DNA from 3 places in the Limnohabitans sp. 103DPR2 genome. Region 1 is predicted to be linked to each of the others. Evidence: predicted binding sites of a transcription regulator. Region 1 holds the regulator's gene; each other region holds the start of a gene.

Region 1 (7,350 bases):
AGTCAACTCACTTGTTTGGCGAGAACCCATCATGGCTGTCCCGTAGGCTTTGGGTTCGCCAGCACCTGCACGCGTGGTCACATTGATCACGCCGCCAATGGCTGCCTCGCCGTACAAAGCGCCTGCATTGCCACGCAATATCTCTACCCGCTCAATTTGAGACAAGGGCACATGGGTCATCGTCAAAGCACCAATGCCATCGGTCTGAGATCGAACGCCGTCAATCATGAGCACGACGTTCTTGCTTTCTTGACCGCGCAAGAAAAACGAAGTGGTTGATCCAGGTCCACCCGACCTACCGAACTCAAAGCCAGCTTCTCCGCGCAACAAATCTGCCAAGCTTGCAGCTTGGGACTTGTCGATGTCCTGACGCGTGATCACAGACACCGAGGCAAGCACCTCCGACAAAGGCTGCGCCATTCGTGTGGCAGAGATCACCACGGGGTTAATTTCTAGGACTTGCGCTTGAACTTGAACGGCAACGGCCAAAGCGATCAAGGACAAAGCAGGCGCAGAGGCAATGCGGCCAAAAGATTTGGAATTTTTCATAAATAAAAGCTCGAAATATGTTCTCACCGCCTTCCCCGACAGTGCATGAACGTAAGGCTCCCCCAGGGGAGAACCACCTTGTTGGCCGGTATCCGGGCTAAGCAGATCGACCTCCATCACCTTCCCAAATGCCTGTTTCAGGGCACTCAGTGGCGATTGATGAAAGCGGGGCTTTGAAAAAGCCCGTCTGCTGACCGTTGCGGGGGCAGCGCAGGTGGAGTTAACCCCGAGGGGGATGGCTCTCCTGCTTCCCGTTGAACTGAAACTTGCGAACCAAGTCTCGAGCACCAACAAAGTACATTGTAAGATGTCACCTTGCACCAAGCCTACAATGCTAGAAATTACAATGGCTCTGACATGACGAACCCCACTACCGTCGACCAGATTGCAGAACGCGTCGAGCACCTCTTGCTCAGGCACGAAGAATTGCAAAAGACCAATGCACTGCTACAGCAGCAGGTGCTGGCAATTTCCCACGAGCGCGACTTGCTCAAGTCCAAGTTGGCCGCTGCCCGTTCTCGCGTAGACGCCCTGATTGAGCGACTGCCCCAAAACACCTCTTCTGACACCGACGCATGAGCACCAAACAGCTTGAAGTTCAAATCATGGGCCAAAGCTACCTGCTGGGCTGCCCAGTGGGGGGAGAAGATCGCCTGTTGGCTGCCGTTGACAAAGTCGACCAAGCCATGTGCAAGGTCCGCGACGCCGGCAAAATCAAAGCGCGTGACCGCATCGCGGTTTTGGCAGCCCTCAATCTGGCCTTTGAACAAGCCGAAGCCCCGCCTCCAGCTGACAAGCAAGCCACCGCTCCTGAAACCACCGAAACCACCTCAGCCCTGAGTGACTCTGATCACGAACGCTTGGGTCAGCTGTTGAAAAAACTGGATCAGGCCCTCCACCAAGATGGTCAACTGATTTAGTCTCACAAGCCCTGCTTTGAGTTAAGCCTACAATCGCGCTGTCTGCAGTGCATGCTGGGCTTTATATTTCCTTGAACCAATGCTCTTAGAGCCCGGGCTTGGTACATTGTCTGGTGAGCGTGATCGTCTCGCGTCAGATGAACCCAACGCCAGTCTGCCCTCGCCCACCTGAACCCCGGTTCAGGATGCCGGTCCAGTGGCACTTGCAGACACCTTATTCAAACATTTCTCAAAGCCCTTCTTATGTTTTTAGAACCTACCCTCATCGCAGAACTGGCCGCATTGGGACTGGTCACTGGCTTTTTGGCGGGGCTGTTGGGCATTGGCGGCGGCATGGTCATGGTGCCCTTTCTCACCCTCATGCTGGGTAACCAAGGGGTTAGCGCCGATTTGGCCGTCAAGATGGCCATTGCCACCTCCATGGCCACCATCATCTTCACCTCCATCTCCAGTGTCCGTGCGCACAACAAAAAAGGTGCTGTGCGTTGGGATCTGGTCAAAGGACTGGCCCCGGGCATTGTGATGGGCAGCTTCTTGGCCAGCATGGGTGCTTTTGCTGCCCTCAAGGGTTCTTATTTGGCGCTGTTTTTTGCGCTGTTTGTCGGCTTCTCTGCCACTCAAATGTTCTTGGACAAAAAACCAGCCCCCAATCGCCAAGTGCCAGGCACGCCCGGCTTGTTAGGCGCTGGTGGTGTCATTGGCTTTTTGTCGGGCATGGTAGGTGCCGGCGGCGGTTTTGTCAGCGTGCCCTTCATGACTTGGTGCAACGTGGCCATTCACAATGCCGTGGCCACCAGCTCAGCATTGGGCTTCCCCATTGCTTTGGCCAATGTCATTGGCTATGTGGTTGCAGGACAAGACGTTCCCAATTTGCCTGAGCACAGTTTTGGTTATTTGTGGCTGCCAGGTTTGGTGGTCATTGCCAGCTGCAGCGTGTTCATGGCCCCCATGGGTGCAAGTGCGGCGCACAAACTTCCTGTTAAACAATTGAAGCGCACATTTGCATTCGTGCTGTATTTGCTGGCCGCTTACATGCTGTACAAAGGTTTTACGGCCTAAATCACCGTCAGGTCACGCACCAAGGGGCTTGGTTGTGCGCCAAGCCCATCCACAAGGCCCAGCCCGATGTGCAGGCCAGTGCCAGACCCGCCAGGCGAATGCCCCAAGCACCGTCCCCAAGGGTTTTCAGCTTCAAGAGCAACCAGGGCGCCAATCCCAAGCTCACGCCACTGCCCAGCGCAAAACAAGCCATGGTGAGTGCACCGTCAAGCACATTGCCCGTGAGGGCCGCCACCATGAGGGCTGAATAAAGCAGGCCGCAGGGCATCAGGGCCCACAAAACACCAACGGCCAAAGGTGCAATTTTTCCCCAATGGGCATTCAAGCGCCGAATTTTGGCCCAGAGTTGCTGCGCACTTTGATCGAGCCAAACGGGTTGTTTGGCCTGCCAAATCAACAAGAGGCCCAAGACGACGGCCGCCACATGCAACATGCTCCAGACGGGCCTCAAGGCCGCTGACTCAACAGTCAGCCAGCCCAAGGCTTGGACACTGAGGGCCGCCAAGCCGCCCATCAGGCTGTAGCCCAGCCAGCGTCCTATTTGGAAGGACAACAGCGCCCTGTTTTGATTTGCGCCTGCCACCTGCCCCATGCCTGCACAGGCAGCGCCGCACATGGCGACGCAATGTGGCCCACCGGCCAATCCCATGATCAAAGCCGTGAGGGCTAAGGAATTCTGCATGCAGCGTTAGATGATTTTAGAAAAGCGAGTTCGGTTGCGGTCAGCTTGCAAATACTTGTCAAAGACCATGGCCACACCCCGAACAAAAAACCAGCCCATGGGTGTGACTTGCAATCCGCCATCCGACAACTCTACCAAACCTTGCGTCTGCAAGATTTCAAGTTGGCTCAATTCACTGGCAAAGTATTTTTTGGCATCGATCAGCCAAGCTTCGTTGAAGGCATCGTACTGAACATGGCCCTGGCACATGATGGCCATGATCCAGGCACGGCGAATCAGGTCATCGCGTGACAAGGCCAAGCCCTTCACGATGGGCAACTGGCCGGTGTCGAGCATGTCCACATACTCTTCCATGGTCTTGGCGTTTTGGCTGTAGGTGCCCCCCATGCGGCCAATGGCCGACACGCCCAAGCCGATCAAGTCGCAATCGGGTTGTGTGCTGTAACCCTGAAAGTTACGATGCAAGCGGCCTTGCCGTTTGGCCACTGCCAACGCATCTTCAGGCAACGCAAAGTGGTCCATGCCGACATACACATAGCCCGCATTCATCAACGCATCCATAGACCTTGACAGCATGGCAATCTTGCTTGAAGCCACAGGCAACTCTGCCGCCAGGATGCGACGCTGTGGTTTAAAACGTTCTGGCAAATGCGCATAGGCATAGAGCGCAATGCGGTCTGGCCGCAGCTCGTTCACTTGCTGCAACGTTCGATCAAATGATTCAGGTGTTTGCTTGGGCAAGCCATAAATCAAATCAACATTGACCGATTCAAAACCAATTTTGCGTGCAGCGGCCACCAATGCAAAAACTTGTTCAGCCGGTTGAATTCGGTGAACTGCTTTTTGCACCTCAGGGTCAAAGTCTTGAACGCCAAAGCTCAAGCGGTTGAAGCCCAATTCAAACAACAAAGCCAAGCGCTCATCGCTGACAGTGCGCGGGTCCACTTCGACGGAATATTCTCCGCCCGCCACGAATGTGAAACTGCGCTTGAGCACAGCCATCAATTCACGCAACTCTTCATTGCTCAAAAATGTGGGCGTGCCGCCCCCTAGGTGCAACTGACTGACCGACTGGCCAAGGCCCATGGCCGAGGTGTACATCTCTACTTCTTTGGCCAAATAGCGCAAATAAGGTTCAGCTTTTTCGTGATGCTTGGTGATGATCTTGTTGCATGCGCAGTAATAGCAAAGCGATTCACAAAACGGAATGTGAACATAGATCGACAGGGGTCTGTTTTTTTGTCCCACACCCTGGTTTCGAAGCGCAAGGGCTTGGATCAAATCTTCTTGAGAAAAAGCCTCGACAAAACGGTCGGCTGTCGGGTAAGAGGTATAGCGCGGGCCCGGCACGTCAAAGCGCGTCAGTAATTCTGGTGTCAAAAAGGACATGCGGCAATTCCCAAGACTGGCATATTTGTAGGTTTTAGTTAATGTGCCTTTTGTGACACCATTTAAACTTGACTTAAATCAAATTTTTGCCATTCAGGGCCTGAAAAAAAGATTCATGAAAGCTTGAGATGCGTCAATTGCGTCAAGTAGGTATAAGCTAATGACTTGACTTGTCGCAATGTCAATTTTTTGAATTGAGAACGCCATGAAACCCGAAATGATCAAAGTCGCATGTTCCAACTGCAACTTGCGCGAACTCTGCATGCCCATGGGTCTGTCTGACCATGACCTGGAACGCTTGGATGAAGTCGTGGCCACTCGCCGCAAAATCAAACGCGGCAGCACCCTCTTCAGCAACGGCGAAAAGTTCACTTCGCTCTATGCCATTCGCACCGGGTTTTTCAAAACCTGCTTGGCTTCTGAAGATGGCCGCGACCAGGTAACAGGCTTTCAGATGGCCGGCGAAATCATTGGCCTGGATGGCATCGTGAACGACCGTCACAGCTGCGATGCAGTGGCCTTAGAAGATGCCGAAGTTTGCGTCATGCCCTTTGATCGCATTGAAGAAATTTCCCGCGAGGTAACCGCCTTGCAACACCATGTCCACAAAATCATGAGCCGAGAAATCGTGCGCGAACATGGCGTCATGCTGTTGTTGGGCAGCATGCGTGCTGAGGAACGTTTGGCGGCCTTTTTGTTGAACTTGGTGCAGCGCTTGCACTCACGCGGTTTTTCACAGTCAGAATTGGTTCTGCGCATGACACGAGAAGAAATTGGCAGTTACTTGGGTCTCAAACTTGAAACAGTCAGCCGCACTTTCTCCAAATTTGTCGAGGATGGCATTGTCGAAGTGAAACAACGCCACGTGAAAATTTTGGACACCGAGGCGCTACAGCGCATGGTGAATACGCAGCCTCAATGCCATTGAGGCACAGCTCAAAGACTTAGCAGCAACCCTTGTCGCCCTCTGCACCTTGCGTGCAATTGGGGGGGCGTTTGTCCACCGGCACAGGACATCGATTGACCTCGAAGGGTGACATGGACAACAGCGTGGTGAGGCTACTCGACACCATGGCCAATGCCCAAAACACAAAAAATGACACGGTGTACACGCCTTGCCTTGACAGGGTCATTTGCTGACCGAACCAATGCATGTCCTCGGGGTCAAACATGCCAAACACCACCAACTCTAGCAAGCCTGCCACCAAAAAGGCGGGCCACACAATCCACATCAGTCTTTGAGCCAGCATGTTTGTCTCCAGTTTTGTTATTTTTTCGAGGCTGGAACGACGCCCGTTGCTGCGTGGTTTCGAGCTTGCAGCGCAGGGGCCATGGCAGCGTCTAATTTTTCTTGATTTTCAATGGCATTGCGTGGGTTCAGTGCCTCAGTTGGCAGGACCGGGTCGGGAATGGTGATCGCCAAGTAAAGCGTCGCAAAAGCCGCCACCACCACCACAACTGGGCCAGCAATGATCATCCAGACCATGCCAAACGACCACCAAGGCTTGGCTTGGCTCACTTTTGAATGCGTCAAAGTGTTTGTATTCATGAAGCGCTCGTTTCTTGATGTGTGTGTCGGATGAAGCTTATCGCGGAATTAAAAAGACAGACTTCTCTTCAAGCAGCGTATGGCCTGTTTCGTTGTCATCCGAAGCTTCAATGGTAAATCGCACAGGGTATGAACCAGGCACGGCAGAATCATAAGGAACTTGAAGTCGAACTGAAACCCAACGTGATTGGGTGGACTCCACCGTCAAATCTTCGGAGTCTGTGAGCACTTTCAGTTCATACATACCCTCTGCCGTCACTTTGAAATGTTGGCGTTTTTCAGCGGCATTCATGATCTGCAAACGGTACACATTTTCAATGTTGCCGCCGCTGACGATCCGCGCCAATGTTGCCCTGTCGCGAACCACATCCACTTTGAAGGACTTTCGCGTCAGCAAACTGCCAAACAACAAGGCCACGACCAACAACAAAATACCTGTATAAATGAGCACCCGAGGCCTGAAGATGTGCTTCAAGGTTTGCGACGCAGTCCACTTGTTTTGCATCGCATGTTGGGTGGAATATTTCACCAAGCCCCGTGGATATCCCACCTTGTCCATCACGGTGTCACAGACATCGGCACATGCGCCACAGCCAATGCATTCGTATTGCAAGCCATTGCGAATGTCGATGCCTGTGGGGCAAACTTGCACACACAAAGTGCAATCAACGCATGCACCTAAACTCAGGGTGGCCAAATCTGCTTTTTTGGAACGTGCGCCCCGCGGTTCACCGCGCTCTGCGTCGTACGTGACAATCAGGGTGTCTTTGTCAAACATGGCGCTTTGAAAGCGCGCATAGGGGCACATGTACTTGCAAACTTGTTCGCGCATGAAGCCGGCATTGCCGTAGGTGGCAAAGCCGTAGAAGAAGACCCAAAACACTTCCCAGGACGACATGTTGCCCAAAAAGAATTCCATGCCCAGTTCACGGATTGGTGTGAAGTAACCAACAAAGGTAAAGCCAGTCCAAATGGACAAACCAATCCAAAGGAAATGTTTGTACCATTTCTTGACCAGTTTCTCCAAAGACATGTCTTGAGAGTCAAGGCGCATGCGCGCTGTGCGATCGCCCTCCACTTTGCGCTCTATCCACATGAAAATTTCGCTGTAGACGGTTTGAGGGCATGCATAGCCACACCACAAACGCCCCGCGATGGCGGTGAATAAGAACAAAGAAAATGCGGAGATGACCAACAAGCCT
Region 2 (7,350 bases), 1.3 Mb from region 1:
CAGATTTGCCCGAGTTGTCTGCCCGCGATTTGCGCGCCACCACCTATTTTGCAGGCGCCATTGGCGGTGCCTCTGAGATGGCCTTGTTGGCCGATCGCAACCGCGCCAGGACCGACTTGGTCGCTGCTTCGCACAGCTTGCGTTTGGTCTTGGTGGTGGTCTGTTTGCCATTTGGCATGCAGTGGTTTCAGTCGCACTGGGGTTTGCATGTCAACAGCAGTTTGTTGCCCGGACCGCGTTTGCTCCAATGGCCCGGTATCTTTTATTTAGCCCTGGCCACTGGTGCTGGGGCTTTGCTGATGCAGGCACTCAAACGCAACAACCCTTGGTTCATGGGGCCCTTGCTTGTGGCCATGGGCCTCACGCTGAATGGCGTTCAGTGGACCGCCGTGTCGTCTGAAATGTCCAACATGGCACAGCTCTTCATTGGCATCAGTTTGGGTGTTCGCTTCAAGCGAGAGTTTGTGCGCACGGCACCCAAATGGTTGTTGTCAGTGGCCATCGGCACGCTGGGCATGATTTTCGCGTCTGTGGTGTTTGGCTGGGCCTTGGCATGGGGCACAGGTTTGCATCCAGCCACCCTGATCTTGGGAACCTCGCCTGGCGGCATTGCCGAAATGGCCATCACGGCCAAGGTGCTGGAGTTGGGCGCACCGGTGGTGACCGCTTTTCAGGTGTGCCGTTTGATTGCCGTGTTGTTGATCGTGGCGCCGCTGTACAAGTGGGTGGCAGTGCCAGAGCAAACCGAGCGGACTGATTGAACGCAGTGAGCTGAAGCCAAGTGCTGAATCAGTGAACCACCACAGGCTGTTGGGCCAAGCCTGTGTATTTTTCCAAAGTGTCTTCGACTTCTTCTTGGGTGGGCGTGTTTTGTTGCCAAGCCTGAATGTGCATCTGGAACATCTCTGCCCAAGAGCCATCCAAGTAGACTTCTTTGCCCGAACGTTTGTCGACAATTTCAAAGCCGTGTCGCTCAAGCACAGGGGCTTTGGGCGTTGTGCTTTCTTCACCTGTGTCGTTGGCCAACACATGCATGACGGCAAAAGATTCGGATTCGTACAACAAGTTCATGGTGACATTCTGTCTTAAGTCGGTCCCAAATAGATAGGGGCATTGAAATTATTTTCAAGCCCTGTTGCGTGACTTAATCGGGCAGAGCGGCCAGGGCTTCTGAGCTGCGCATTTCCATGTCAATGAAATTGCCAGAGGTTTGTGTGATTTTGATGCGCGCAGGCAAACCGCCTTTGGCTTTGGCCAGCCACATCTCTATTTGACTGTCGAATTTGCCGCGGGGCAAACACACCCAGCGCTGGGTTTCCAGTCGGTCGCCGTTGACGTCGATGAACTCATCGGCTTTGTAGGTGAGGGTCCAATTGACGGCGTCTCGTGCCGTGGCTGTTTGAACGTTCAATTCGGCACCGGGTGCAAAGCTTTGCGCCGACACAGTGGCCGCCATTTGAATAAACAAGCTCACTTGGTCTTGGGCCCCAGGCAGCAAAGGGGCGCTGGGCAGATTGCCGCTGAAGCTGATCTTTTGGGTGTCGGTCTCAAAATGCGCTGCACGCTCGCCGCGCCAACTGTCTGAGTAGCGGGTAGGGGCCAAACCGTTTTCGGAGAGCTGGCCCACACTGCGCCAGACGCGACTGCCCACCAAAAAAGCTTTGACACGCAACTCTGCTTCGTAGGCTTTCGGCAAAGCCGTCCCCGCTTTGGCTTGCCATTTGAGTGAGCCCGATGCGTGATAGTTGAGGCCACGCTCTTGCCCTGTCAATTTGTAATTGATTTGCGTGTTGTCTGGAAAGTTGCCCACCTTGGCCACCAGTGCCGATGCGTTGGGCGATGCTGGTTTGATCGTTGGCTCAGCCAGGGTGACGGTGGGCGGCTCCGTGATGTCTTTGGGGGTGGCGATGCCGGTGGGCAATTCGGCTGGGTTGTCGGCTGGGTTGTCGGGTGGGTTGTCGGGTGGCGTGGGCAGTGCAGCCGATGCCACGGCTTGCATGCCTGCGTCTTGCGACTGTTGCGAATGCGGCATGGCCTCGCGTGCGGGCGCTCGCGGTACGGGGCGAGCGACTGGAGGCGCTGGCACGGCTGAGTCCAACTTGGGTTGGGCCATCTCAGTGCTGAGCACGCGTGTTTGCAAGGGCCCCAATTTTTGCGAATCAGGCTGCAAGTGCCACATGTTGGACCCTGATGAAACCAGCAAGACAAAGTGCAACGCAGCCACCCCAACACCCAAAGCCAGCAAATGCTGGCGCTTTGGCAGGGTGCTTGAAATGGCGACGGTCATGTCAAAGGGGCATGGGTAGCAGTTAGGGAAATGGAGGGGTTTCTTAAATTTTAGGGCCGTGCAGATTGGTTAAACTGAAGTGTGGCTTTGAATCCATTGCAAATGTTGCAAAGTGCTCCCAAACTGCCCTTGAAGCCAGCCCACTGAACATCAATTTCGAGACTCAACATGAAATTAGCGACATACAAAGACGGATCCCGTGACGGTCAACTGGTGGTGGTATCCCGCGACCTCAGCACAGCCCATTATGCGACGGGCATTGCCCAGCGCTTGCAGCAAGTCTTAGACGATTGGAATTTCCTAGCCCCCCAGCTGGAGGACCTTTATCAAACGCTCAATTCTGGGAAAGCGCGCCACGCGTTTCCCTTCGATCCCAAACAGTGCATGGCACCCCTTCCGCGCGCTTATCAGTGGGCCGACGGCTCTGCGTACTTGAATCACGTGGAATTGGTTCGTGCTTCTCGCAGCTCTGAAGTGCCGCAGAGTTTTTACAGTGACCCCCTCATGTACCAAGGTGGCAGCGATGATTTCATCGGCCCTTGCGATCCAGTGGTGTGCCGCGATGAAGCTTTTGGCATCGATTTCGAAGCCGAAATTGCCGTGATCACGGGCGACGTGCCCATGGGCGTCACGCCCGAAAACGCGTTGGATGGCATTCGCTTGGTCATGCTGGCCAACGACGTCAGCTTGCGCAACCTCATTCCCAACGAGTTGGCCAAAGGTTTTGGTTTCTTCCAAAGCAAACCTGCAACAGCCTTCAGCCCAGTGGCCGTGACCTTGGACGAGTTGGGTGATGCATGGGACCAGGGGCGCATCAACCTGACCATGCAATCCACTTGGAATGGTCGCAAAGTTGGCATGTGCGAAGCTGGCCCCGAAATGACTTTCCACTTTGGTCAATTGATTGCGCACATTGGCAAAACACGCAATGTGCGAGCGGGCTCCATTGTGGGCAGCGGCACGGTCAGCAACAAAAGCGTCGATGTCAATGGCAAGCCTGAGTGGGCCAAAGGTTACAGCTGTATCGCTGAAAAGCGCGCCATCGAAACCATATTAGATGGCAAGCCCAGCACCGAGTTCATGAAATTTGGCGACACCATTCGCATCGAGATGAAAGGTGCCGATGGTCAAAGCGTGTTTGGCGCCATTGACCAGCAAATTACGCCGCTCACGCCTTGAGTTGCAAAGAACGACAGTCCTTGCTCAAAGGGTTTTGAGCAAGGCTTTCAAACCTTGGATGAACATCTCAATCGAGATGGCCACCAAGATCAAACCCATCAGGCGCTCAAATGCACTGACCACGCTGTCGCCAACCAAACGTTGCAAGCGTTCAGCCAGCAACAAGACCACCGCACACACCAGCATGGTGACACTCAGGGCACCAACCCATTCAAGTCTTCTATCCGGCGCTTGACTGACCAGCAACAGCACAGTGGCCAAGGCAGAAGGTCCTGCCAAAGCTGGAATGGCCAGTGGCACGATGAGTGGCTCGCGCGTGGGCAAGCTGTTGACGCGATCAGTGGGTGGAAAGATCATTCGCAGGGCAATCAAAAACAGCACCACTGCGCCTGCAATTTGCAGGGACACATCACTCAGGTTCATGGCCTTCAGAAAGGACTGACCCACAAACATGAAGGCGAGCAAGATGCAAAAAGCGATGAACACTTCGCGCACAATGACGCGCGCCCGCCTCTCTGGCGGCACTGCCTTGAGGCTGTTCACAAACACAGGAATATTGCCAAGAGGATCGGTGATCAGCAGCAACAAAATGGTGGCCGAAGCAAAAGTGTGGGTCATCGTCTACTCACAAGAACAATGACCCAAGCATAGCAGTGCGCAGCCGAGGCGGCGATAAGCGACAGGTGACTTAGATCTGTGTTGGATCTGCCGCCATGGCGTCAAACTTTTTAAAGTACTGGCGTGCCATGGCCACCAACTGCGCATCCGTGGGGTGGTCGCTGGCAATGCTGCCCACGACGATTTGGGACAGTGCAGCAGCGTGTTGCACGTACCAGTCTTTGAACTGTTGACGCGTGAGGCCAGGGCCGGTGAGCAAGACCTCGTGGCAGTCTTTGACAGCCTTGGCGATGTTAGCAAAGTAGGCGCTCATGTCCGTTGATTTGCCTTGGTGTTTGTGTTGCGATTTGGAATGAATGCGCTGGGTCGTCGCATGGTCGCGGTCAAAAAATGCAATGTGGGCTTCTTGATGGTCAAGCCATACGACCGCGTGAAATGTAATCACAGATAACTCCTTGAAGTGAATGAATCAATGTAAAGCCGCATTAGGGCCTGCCAATTTTTCTGCGCCAGCTTGGCATTCAATGCAGCGCATGGCCGCAGGGAATGCCAGCAATCGTGTGATGGGGATTTCCACTTCACAGTCTTGACAAATTCCGTAGGTGCCTTTGGTGATGCGGCCGAGTGCATCTTCAATGGCCTCGAGCTCGGCTACATTGTGTTCTTGCATGGCAAAAGCCGTGTCACGTTCGGTCATGTTTTGTGCATGCGATTGTTCGGCCGCAGACAACTGGGCTGAAGCCGCTTCTGCGCGGCCACTCAAGCCGCCTCGCTCTTGCTTGATTTTTTCAAGCAACTGAACTTTTTGAGCCAGCAACAGCTGCCGAAGAGATTCTTTTTGAAGATCGTTTTTCATGACCATTTCCTAATGAAGGCAGGAGGCTTTGCGGTTTTGCGCCTGCTGACCACCTTGAGATCATCGTAGGCAGACTGAAGCGGGGTGGTATTGATGCACGTCATGAAAGCATTCAAGCTTGAATGACTTCCGAGGACAATACAGATGCTATAAATTGACACCCATTCATCAGGAGACCCTATGACGCAGGCCGTTGACTACAGCAGATACCAAACCCTTCGCATCACCCGCAGAGGTGTCAACGGTGGCGTGTTGGACATTCAAATGAAAGCCGACGGCCCAGGCGGCAATGGCAAATTGCCCACGGCTGGGCACGACGGACATTGGGAGTTGGCCGAAATTTGGCGCGATGTGTCGCGCGATGACACCGTGCGTGCAGCGGTGCTCCGCGGTGAAGGACTGGGCTTCTCGGGTGGCGGCGACTTAAAGTTGGTCGAAGACATGGCGCGTGATTTTGATGTTCGTAGTCGCGTCTGGAAAGAGGCACGCGATTTGGTCTACAACGTGATCAATTGTGACAAGCCCATTGTCAGTGCCATGCACGGCCCTGCGGTCGGCGCTGGTTTGGTAGCGGGCTTGTTGGCCGACATTTCAATTGCCACCAAGACGGCCAAAATTGTGGATGGCCACACGCGCTTGGGCGTGGCTGCAGGTGACCATGCGGCCATCATTTGGCCTTTGCTCTGTGGCATGGCCAAGGCCAAATACTATTTGTTGTTGTGCGAGCCGGTCAGTGGTGAAGAAGCCGAGCGCATGGGCTTGGTGTCGTTGGCAGTGGAAGAGGCAGAGTTGCTTTCCAAAGCCTACGAAGTGGCCGACAGATTGGCCTCAGGCAGTCAAACGGCCATTCGGTGGACCAAGTATGCTTTGAACAATTGGTTACGCCAAGCAGGTCCAACGTTCGACGCTTCATTGGCCTTGGAGTTCATGGGCTTTGCAGGACCCGATGTCCAAGAAGGGGTGGCCAGCTTGCGTGCTCGCCGCCCACCCAAGTATTAAGGTTCAGCTTCGAAGCCATGTTTCAGGGCTTGCTTGTCATGCGCGCCATGAAGAGCTCGTTGCTTGCTTTGCGATCAGCATGCACGCGTTGCATGCTGGGTCTTTCTGCCCACATCTTCATGTAGGCTTTGACGGGCAAGTCCGCCAAGAAGTCACGGCCATAGATGGTTTTGGTGGCGGCCGTGATCACTGGCAAGTGAACAGCAGCGGTGCAGTCGGCCAAGGTCATTTCTGCGCCGGCAATGAAAGGCTTGAACTGCGCCAAGGTGGCAAAGGCCGCCACGTTTTTCTCAAGCTGCGCACCAATTTTTTCTTTGGTGGCATCGCTGACCTTGCCGCCAAAGAAAGCCTCTGGATACAAATTGCGCGCAAGCAATTCCAAGTGCAAGTCCAAGAACGTCATCAACTCGCGCACTTTGGCAGCAGCAAAGGGGTCTTGGGGCATCAAGGGGTGGGCGGGATAGGCTTGCTCGATGTATTCCACCATCACAGTCGATTCGCACAGGTTGCCGTGTTCTGTTTTCAAATAAGGCACTTTGCCCAACGGACTGCCCAATGGGTCTGTTTCGCCCACCCAAACCAACTCTTCTTCAAAGGCCACGCCCTTTTCAAGCAGCGCCAATTTAACTTTGTTGTGATAGTTGCTGGCGCCAAAGCCGCAGAGTTTCAGCATGTCGTGTCTCCTCATTAGAAAGCGCAAGCTTATGCGCTGCGCTGACGATTTGGCGTCTCCAAGTTGACGCGATTTGGCGATGCGTTAAGCTTATACCCAAGACCTTTCTCTAGGAGCGACCCATGAGCGACCCATCTGCCTTCGGATTTGGAAAATTTGTACCTGGTTTTGATTTTTTACAAAACCTGGGGCAAGCGGCCAACCCTGGTGCGACAGGCTCGCCCCAAGGCATGCCCAACATGGCCAGTTGGGTCGCACCCACACTGAACATCGAAGAGTTGGACAAACGTATTCAAGAACTCAAAACAGTTCAGTTTTGGTTAGAGCAAAACACCAACGCACTCAAGGCCACCATTCAAGCCTTGGAAGTTCAAAAGATGACCTTGTCCACATTGCAAGGCATGAATGTCAACATGGCCGATTTGGCCAAGGCCTTCACTGCCAAAATGCCAGATCTGAATCCAGTCAAAGACACGGCAACAAGCCAAGCAGCAACAAGCGCCGCTGAAGGGGCGACAGAAGCTTCTGCAGAAGCCCCCGAAAAACCAGCGGTCGATCCCATGCAATGGTGGGGCTCGCTGACGCAGCAATTTCAAAACATCGCAGCGGCGGCTGTCAAGGACGTTGCGGCAAAGGCCATGAAAGATGCGCCTAAACCAGTGCGAAAGAAAACAGCCGCCAAAAAAGCACGCCCTTCTCGCGCTAAAAATGCGGGTGCTGCCGCACCATCAAGCGCCA
Region 3 (7,350 bases), 1.1 Mb from region 1:
CAACAATCCACCGGATACAAACACAGCCGCACTGGCCACACCCGCCAAAAAACGTTGTAACAACAAATACAAAGCCTGCGTGAAAAATCCCGTCATGGCCATCAACAAAGAAGCCAAGACAGAACCCACAATCAAGACTCGCACCGCGCCCCAGCGTTTAAGCGCCCAAGGTGTCAGCAGCGCACCCACCAAATAGCCCAGCGCATTGAAAGTGTTCATCGCACCTGCTAAGGTGTAGGTCCACGACAAATCTTCTCGCATGGGCGGCAACAAGAGTGCGTAGGCAAACCGCGTCATGCCCAATGACACCGCGGCCGCCATCGACACGCTCACAGCCAAGCCCAGCGACGTCCATAACCTGATACTTTGTGACATGAAAAACTTATTCGAACCTTGCCAAGCGGGCGCACTTCAATTGGCCTCACGGATTGTGATGGCGCCGCTCACGCGCAATCGAGCACCCAACGCGATGCCCAATGCACTCATGGCTGAATACTATGCGCAACGCGCCAACCCCGCAACCGGCGCAGGCCTCATCATCACAGAAGCAACTGCCATCAGCCACCAAGGTCAAGGCTATGCCGATGTCCCTGGCATCTGGTCAACTGAACAAGTCAATGCATGGCAAGCCATCACGCAAGGCGTTCATGCCAAAGGCGGAAAAATCGTGATGCAACTCTGGCACGTTGGCCGAATTTCACACACCAGCTTGCAACCCGGCGGTCAAGCACCCGTTGCACCTTCTGCCATCACGGCCAAATCAAAGACAGTATTGATCGTGGACGGTGTCCCCAGCTTTGTGCCAACATCCGAGCCTCGCGCACTGCGCTTAGACGAGCTGCCTGGCATCGTGGACGATTACCGCAAAGCCGCTCGCAATGCCATCGCTGCAGGTTTCGATGGTGTTGAGGTACACGCGGCCAATGGCTATTTGATCGATCAGTTTTTACGCGCTGACAGCAACCATCGCACAGATGCATACGGCGGCAACATTGAGAATCGCGCTCGGCTTCTGAAAGAAGTGATGTCTGCTGTTTGCGAAGAAATTGGCGCAGGTCGCTGCGGCATTCGAATTTCGCCTGTGACGCCGGCCAATGATGCCAGCGATGCCGCGCCGCAGGCCTTGTTTGAACACGTCACACAATTCTTAGGCACCTTGGCCTTGGCTTATGTGCACGTCATTGAAGGCTCAACGGGTGCCGCCAGGGATTACCAACAAGGCGATCACGCTTTTGATTACAAAGCCATGAAAGCGGCCTACCAAAAGGCGGGCGGCAAAGGCGCATGGATGCTGAACAATGGCTACGAGCGCGATTTGGCCGATCAAGCCTTGCAAGCCGATGCCGATTTGATTGCCTTTGGAAAATCTTTCATTGCCAATCCAGACTTGGGTGCACGCTTGAAACAAAACGGCCCCTACAACACGCCTGATCGTGCAACGTTTTATGGTGGCAAAGAAGCGGGCTACACAGACTACCCAACGCTGGCGAAAGCCCACTGATCAAATTTAACAGTGCCTGTGCACATTAACCCAAACCAATGGGTGCAGGCGCTTTGCTCACGATTCGGCTAAAGAGTTTTTCAAATGCAGGGCCTGGTAGATGCTTGCCAGTTAAAGGGTCCGCATTGAGATCAAAGGCTTGGTCTACTTCCAACCAATCCTCGTCTGTCAGCGCGCTTTGTGCCGCTGGCAAGATCACGGTCTCTTCTAAGCGCATATGGTCGAGATAAGACTCGACATAAGGGCCGAAGGCATCGACAAAGGCGGCCTTGCGGGAGCTTCCCACCATTTCCCAAGCCATCAACAAATGAAGCAAATCGCGCACGGCTTTTTCACTGTGCATGTGATCACGTTCAAGACGATCGATGGCCCCTCTCACCTCCGGTGCTTTTTTGGCAAGCTTAGGAAACAACAAATTCGACTCTTTGGGGTGATGCAAACGCTCAGGAAATTCATCGATGTAAAACAACATCGCGCGCATCACATCGAAAAATTGTGCGGCATCTTCTGCGGGTCCAAGCTCTAACAGTTTCGACATAGAGTGAAGCATGGCAGCCAACGAGGCGTGCTCATCGCGAATGATGTGAAGGCTTCTTCTTTTCATAGATCTGTTGCTTTCTTTGCCAAACGGCCTCAAAGTCTGATTCACAAACAAACCCAGTTTGCTGTGAATTGCACTTTTGGAAAATGATGCAGATCAAGAAAAACATGCAAAATCTTGTCTTATGAACACACCTCCCACATCTTTTCAAGGTCGTCGCATCGAACAACAAGTTCAAGGTCAAGCAACACGTGATGGTGACGGCGTCAAGCTCACACGCGTGCTGACACAAGCGCATCAACGACGCTTAGACCCTTTCTTGATGCTTGATAACTTTGGCAGTGACGATCCCAAAGACTATGGTGGCGGCTTTCCTGACCATCCACACCGTGGCTTTGAAACCGTAACCTACATGATTGCTGGCCGCATGCGTCACAAAGACAGTGCTGGCCATGAGGGCTTGCTCCAAAACGGTGGCGTTCAATGGATGACCGCAGGCAGGGGTGTGGTGCACAGTGAAATGCCGGAGCAAGAAGATGGTGTGATGGAGGGCTTTCAACTTTGGCTCAATTTGCCTTCGCGCGACAAAATGTGCAAGCCTGGCTACCAAGACATTCAAACTGAAAACATCCCAGAGTTTTCAACGCACGACGGTATCAAAGTTCGTGTCATTGCAGGCCAATCACATGGCATCCGTGGAGCAGTCCAAAGACCCATTGCTGAATTTCCAACCGATGCTTTGTATTTGGACATTCATTTTGAAAATGACGCTTCATTTCAACAAGCATTGCCAACCCAGCACAATGCGTTTTTGTTTGTCTACAGAGGCAGTGTGAATGTCATCAGCCCCGGAGAAAAATCACCCGTGGCACTGCACCGAATGGCCATTTTGCGAAATGAAGGCGAAGGGGTTGAAATTCAAGCTACTGCAGGCAGCAAAGTTTTGTTGATTGCTGGGCAACCTTTGAACGAACCTATTGCGCAATATGGTCCCTTTGTCATGAACACACGTGACGAACTCATTCAAGCGGTCGACGATTTCAGGGCGGGTCTTTACAATTCGTGACAATTTCTGCAAAGAAGGGATACATGAAATTGCCAGACTGCAAGCAGCCCTCTGACAAGTCATGCAAAGCTTGCTTCGACAAATCTGAGGCCTTTGACTCAAAGGAGATCTCATGACCACTTTTCACCGCATTGCGCTTTCTGCCGCCCTCTTGATCACTTCAAGCATTCATCTGACTGGCTTTGCACAGCCTGCAAATCCCCCTCAAGGTGGGCGTCCCATGATGGGGGGCGCTCAAACGGAATCGCACCGTGAAGCAAAGCATCAAAAGCATTTGAATGATCTGAAATCTGCATTGCAGTTAGATTCAACTCAAGAGGGCGCATGGAATGCTTTTTCTGCAGAAATGAAAATGCCAATGAAACGTCCTGCAAGGCCCCAGCCAGCTGAGATGGAAAAAATGAGCACGCCAGAAAGAATTGACAAAATGATGGCGTTCAAGGGTGAGAGGGATGCAGAAATGAGCAAACGCATGACAGCAACCAAAAACTTTTATGCAAGTCTGAACCCAGCTCAGCAAAAAGTTTTTGATTCACACACTCACAAATTGATGAAACAAGGACCCATGGGACACCATGACAAAATGCATCCATGATCTGGGGACTGACTGAAGAACAAATTGCCGCCTATGGGCTGACCTTTGGTGTGACAGCATTCATGCTGTACATGCTGTTCATCATTGGTCAATTGGCTTGGGAATCCAAAGCTGGAAAATTTGGGACCTTTGTTCTTTTTCTGGGATTGGCTTTTGGCATGGTGGGTTTTGTTGCAAAAGCAGGGATCCAGTGGTTCCTTGAAAAATAAAATTGTCAACGCACAAACTTGTGGACAATTTTTGGATAACCGAACAGTTATCCACAGAAATTGAAATTTTCAAAACTTGTTCATTCTGGTGTGACACCAAGATTGCAGTGCCATGCACACCCTTCAAAATGATCCAATGCATTGATCTGTAAAGAAAAAAGGGACTTGTCCACAAGACAAGCCCCTCTCTATCTACTACTACTATGTATTAATCTATATAAAAGAAGAATACAGAGACAAAGTCAGCAATCAAATTAAATTGATTTTCTGAACGCATCCATGCTGTTTTGCCACTGCACCATCGCAGCAGACAAGTTTCGCTCTTTCACATGACCAAAACCTTTGATCTGCTCTGGCACCTTGGCCACTTGCACAGCCAATGCATGGTTGTCAGCCTTTAAAGATGCAATGACTTCAGATACAGCATCCTTGTATTCCTGAATCAATGCGCGTTCAGTTTGACGTTCTTCAGTTTTGCCAAAGATGTCGAAAGCTGTACCACGCAAAAACTTGAAATGCGCCAATGCTTTGAAAACCAGCAATGTGGAAGGACTCATTTTTTGCTTGATCAAATGGCCCTTCTCATTGCGTTTTGCAATCAATGGAGGGGCTAAGTGGTAGAAAACTTTGAAATCGCCTTCAAACTGGGTTTTAACGCGTTCTAGGAACTGTTTGTCGGTATGCAAGCGGGCAACTTCGTATTCATCTTTGTAAGCCATCAATTTGAACAATTGACGCGCCACAGTTTCAGTCAACAAAGATTGACCTAAAGCTTGCTCCTTTTGCTTGACAAGGCCCACAAAATTTTCGTATTGCTTGGCATATGCCGTATTTTGATAAGCCGTTAAAAATTCAACACGTTGCGCGATCAAATCTTCTAAGCGATCACGCTTTTTAAATTGAATCACTTGTGCTGGCGTTAAAAGGGCTTCAACAGCCTCTAAATGTTGCGCTGCATGGCGGCCCCACTCAAAGGCTGCCAAATTGTTTGCAACAGCCACTTCATTCAATTCAATGGCGCGTTGCAAAGCTTCTAGGCTTAATGGAACCCAACCTTTTTGCCAGGCATATCCCAGAATCATGGGGTTGATGTAGATGGTGTCCCCCATCAGTTGTGCAGACAATTTGTCTGCATCAAACGCAGCGAGGCCTTCCAAGCCAACGGCATTTGCAATTTCTTGAGCACAACTTTCAGCTGGGTTGACCCATTGAGTGTCTTTCACAAATGCTGCTGTGGGTGTGCTGTGAGAATTCAAAGCCACATGCGTTCGACCTTGCCGCATTCGAGACAGGGTTTCTTTTCCTGCACTCACAATGGGATCGCAACCCAAGATCAAATCAGCGGCTGCCATGCTGACACGTGTGGTTTGAATGTGATCTTGATGTTTGGCCAAGAGCACATGGCTCCAAGTGGAACCGCCCTTTTGTGCCAAACCTGCAGAATCTTGTGTCACGATGCCCAAACCGTCTAAGTGGGCTGCCATGCCCAACAATTGACCAATGGTGATGACACCCGTGCCGCCTACGCCGGCGACCACAATGCCATAAGCGTTGAACGAAGAACTTAAATCAGGCAAGCGTGGCAGGTTTAAAGCCGGCAATTGCGCAGGACTAAATTTTTGTTCTTTGGATTTTTTACGCAGTTGGCCACCTTCAATGCTGATGAAGCTGGGACAAAAACCTTTGAGGCAACTGGTGTCCTTGTTGCACGTGTTTTGATTGATCGTGCGCTTTCGCCCGAAGTCGGTTTCCAAGGGTTCAACTGAGAGGCAATTCGATTGCACACCGCAGTCGCCACAGCCTTCACAGACCAATTCATTGATCATCACGCGCACAGCCGGATCGACCATGGTGCCGCGTTTGCGGCGGCGACGTTTTTCAGTGGCACAGGTTTGGTCGTAAATGATGACCGTGCAACCCTTCACTTCACGCAATTCCCGTTGAATGGCATCCAATTCATCACGGTGATGAACCAACACGCCTTCGGCCAATGCAACACCGTTGTATTTCTCAGGTTCGTCAGTGACCACCTTGATGACCACGGCACCTTCAGCACGCATGCTTTGTGCAATTTGAACAACCGAGTGCCCCTCTGCGCGCTCACCAACACGTTGGCCGCCTGTCATGGCAACGGCATCGTTGTACAAAATCTTGTAGGTGATGTTCACGCCTGCTGCAATGCTTTGACGAATGGCCAAAATACCGCTGTGAAAGTAAGTGCCATCGCCGATGTTGGCAAACACATGTTGTTCATTGCTGAAATGTTGTTGACCAATCCAAGGCGTGCCTTCACCGCCCATTTGGGTAAAGCCCACCGTGCTGCGGTCCATCCACAAACTCATGAAGTGGCAACCAATGCCCGCCATGGCGCGTGAGCCTTCAGGCACTTTGGTACTGGTGTTGTGAGGACAACCAGAGCAAAACCAGGGCATGCGATCGGCAGCGGGGTTTAAAACCAAGCTGTTTTGCGAACGCTCTTTGCTTTCGATGATTTGCAGCTGCGCATTCATGCGGGCCACAATGTCGGAAGGCAAATCCAATTTCAACAGACGATGTGCCAAAGCTTTGGCAATGAGCGTGGGTGTGAGATCGGCATTGGCACGCAACAAGCGGTGAGCCATGGGGTTCGGCACGGACCACTCACCGCCTGCATCGTCACCATCGAGCTCATCAAACTTGCCCACAATGCGCGGACGTTTTGAGTCAGGCCAGTTGTAGAGCTCTTCTTTCAGCTGGTACTCAATGATTTGGCGCTTTTCTTCAACGACCAAAATTTCTTTCAAGCCTTGCGCGAATTCGCGCGTGGTTTGTGCTTCAAGCGGCCACACCACAGACACTTTGTGAACACGAATGCCCAAGCGTTGACACGTCTCGTTGTCGAGGCCCAAATCAACCAATGCCTGGCGCGTGTCGTTGTACGCTTTTCCGCTGGCAATGATGCCGTACTGATCTTGAGGACCTTCAATGACGTTGTGATTCAAGCGATTGGCGCGAATGTAAGCCAATGCGGCATACCATTTGAAATCAAACAAACGTGCTTCTTGTTCAAGCGCAGAATCGGGCCAGCGAATGTGCACACCGCCTGGTGGCATCTCAAAATCAGGCAGCACGATCTTCACGCGATCAGCGTTGATGTCTGCGGTTGCACTGGACTCGACAATTTCTTGAATGGTCTTCATGCCAGACCAAACGCCTGCAAAGCGGCTAAGCCCAATGGCATGTACGCCGAGGTCTAGTACTTCTTGAACGGAAGCTGGAAAGAAAACGGGCAAACCACAAGCTTTGAAGATGTGATCACTTTGGTGTGCGGCGGTTGAACTCTTGGCGACGTGATCGTCGCCTGCAACCGCCAACACGCCGCCCCAGGGCGTGGTGCCTGCCATGTTGGCATGCTTGAACACATCAGAACATCGGTCTACCCCTGGGCCTTTGCCGTAC

What was found. The regulator FNR, encoded in region 1, switches genes on or off when oxygen is low (the NO sensors DNR and NnrR bind a similar motif). The targets are predictions, from matches to a motif close to TTGATNNNNATCAA.
Region 2: a site for FNR is predicted at 5,031-5,044, ahead of L103DPR2_RS02260 (TraR/DksA family transcriptional regulator). Genes of this name have one in related genera too.
Region 3: a site for FNR is predicted at 2,189-2,202, ahead of L103DPR2_RS01525 (hemerythrin domain-containing protein). Genes of this name have one in related genera too.

What each region holds. Positions count from the first base shown of each region.
Region 1 is NZ_CP011834.1:2,170,374-2,177,723, forward strand. It holds gene L103DPR2_RS10425 (TonB-dependent receptor domain-containing protein) at 1-549, opposite strand, end outside; cobalamin riboswitch at 616-856, opposite strand; gene L103DPR2_RS10430 (hypothetical protein) at 907-1,128, shown strand; gene L103DPR2_RS10435 (cell division protein ZapA) at 1,125-1,469, shown strand; RNA gene ssrS (6S RNA) at 1,506-1,685, shown strand; gene L103DPR2_RS10440 (sulfite exporter TauE/SafE family protein) at 1,713-2,528, shown strand; gene L103DPR2_RS10445 (sulfite exporter TauE/SafE family protein) at 2,536-3,210, opposite strand; gene hemN (oxygen-independent coproporphyrinogen III oxidase) at 3,217-4,599, opposite strand; gene fnr (fumarate/nitrate reduction transcriptional regulator Fnr) at 4,805-5,527, shown strand; gene L103DPR2_RS10460 (hypothetical protein) at 5,544-5,849, opposite strand; gene L103DPR2_RS10465 (hypothetical protein) at 5,867-6,148, opposite strand; gene ccoG (cytochrome c oxidase accessory protein CcoG) at 6,186-7,350, opposite strand, start outside.
Region 2 is NZ_CP011834.1:477,350-484,699, forward strand. It holds gene L103DPR2_RS02230 (AbrB family transcriptional regulator) at 1-761, shown strand, start outside; gene L103DPR2_RS02235 (BTH_I0359 family protein) at 790-1,071, opposite strand; gene L103DPR2_RS02240 (DUF3108 domain-containing protein) at 1,145-2,287, opposite strand; gene L103DPR2_RS02245 (fumarylacetoacetate hydrolase family protein) at 2,456-3,466, shown strand; gene L103DPR2_RS02250 (MarC family protein) at 3,491-4,084, opposite strand; gene L103DPR2_RS02255 (hypothetical protein) at 4,155-4,529, opposite strand; gene L103DPR2_RS02260 (TraR/DksA family transcriptional regulator) at 4,554-4,940, opposite strand; gene L103DPR2_RS02265 (enoyl-CoA hydratase/isomerase family protein) at 5,121-5,939, shown strand; gene L103DPR2_RS02270 (glutathione S-transferase family protein) at 5,962-6,612, opposite strand; gene L103DPR2_RS02275 (PhaM family polyhydroxyalkanoate granule multifunctional regulatory protein) at 6,735-7,350, shown strand, end outside.
Region 3 is NZ_CP011834.1:340,121-347,470, reverse strand. It holds gene L103DPR2_RS01535 (YbfB/YjiJ family MFS transporter) at 1-375, opposite strand, end outside; gene L103DPR2_RS01530 (alkene reductase) at 374-1,501, shown strand; gene L103DPR2_RS01525 (hemerythrin domain-containing protein) at 1,527-2,105, opposite strand; gene L103DPR2_RS01520 (pirin family protein) at 2,227-3,108, shown strand; gene L103DPR2_RS01515 (Spy/CpxP family protein refolding chaperone) at 3,329-3,703, shown strand; gene L103DPR2_RS01510 (DUF2788 domain-containing protein) at 3,700-3,912, shown strand; gene L103DPR2_RS01505 (indolepyruvate ferredoxin oxidoreductase family protein) at 4,167-7,350, opposite strand, start outside.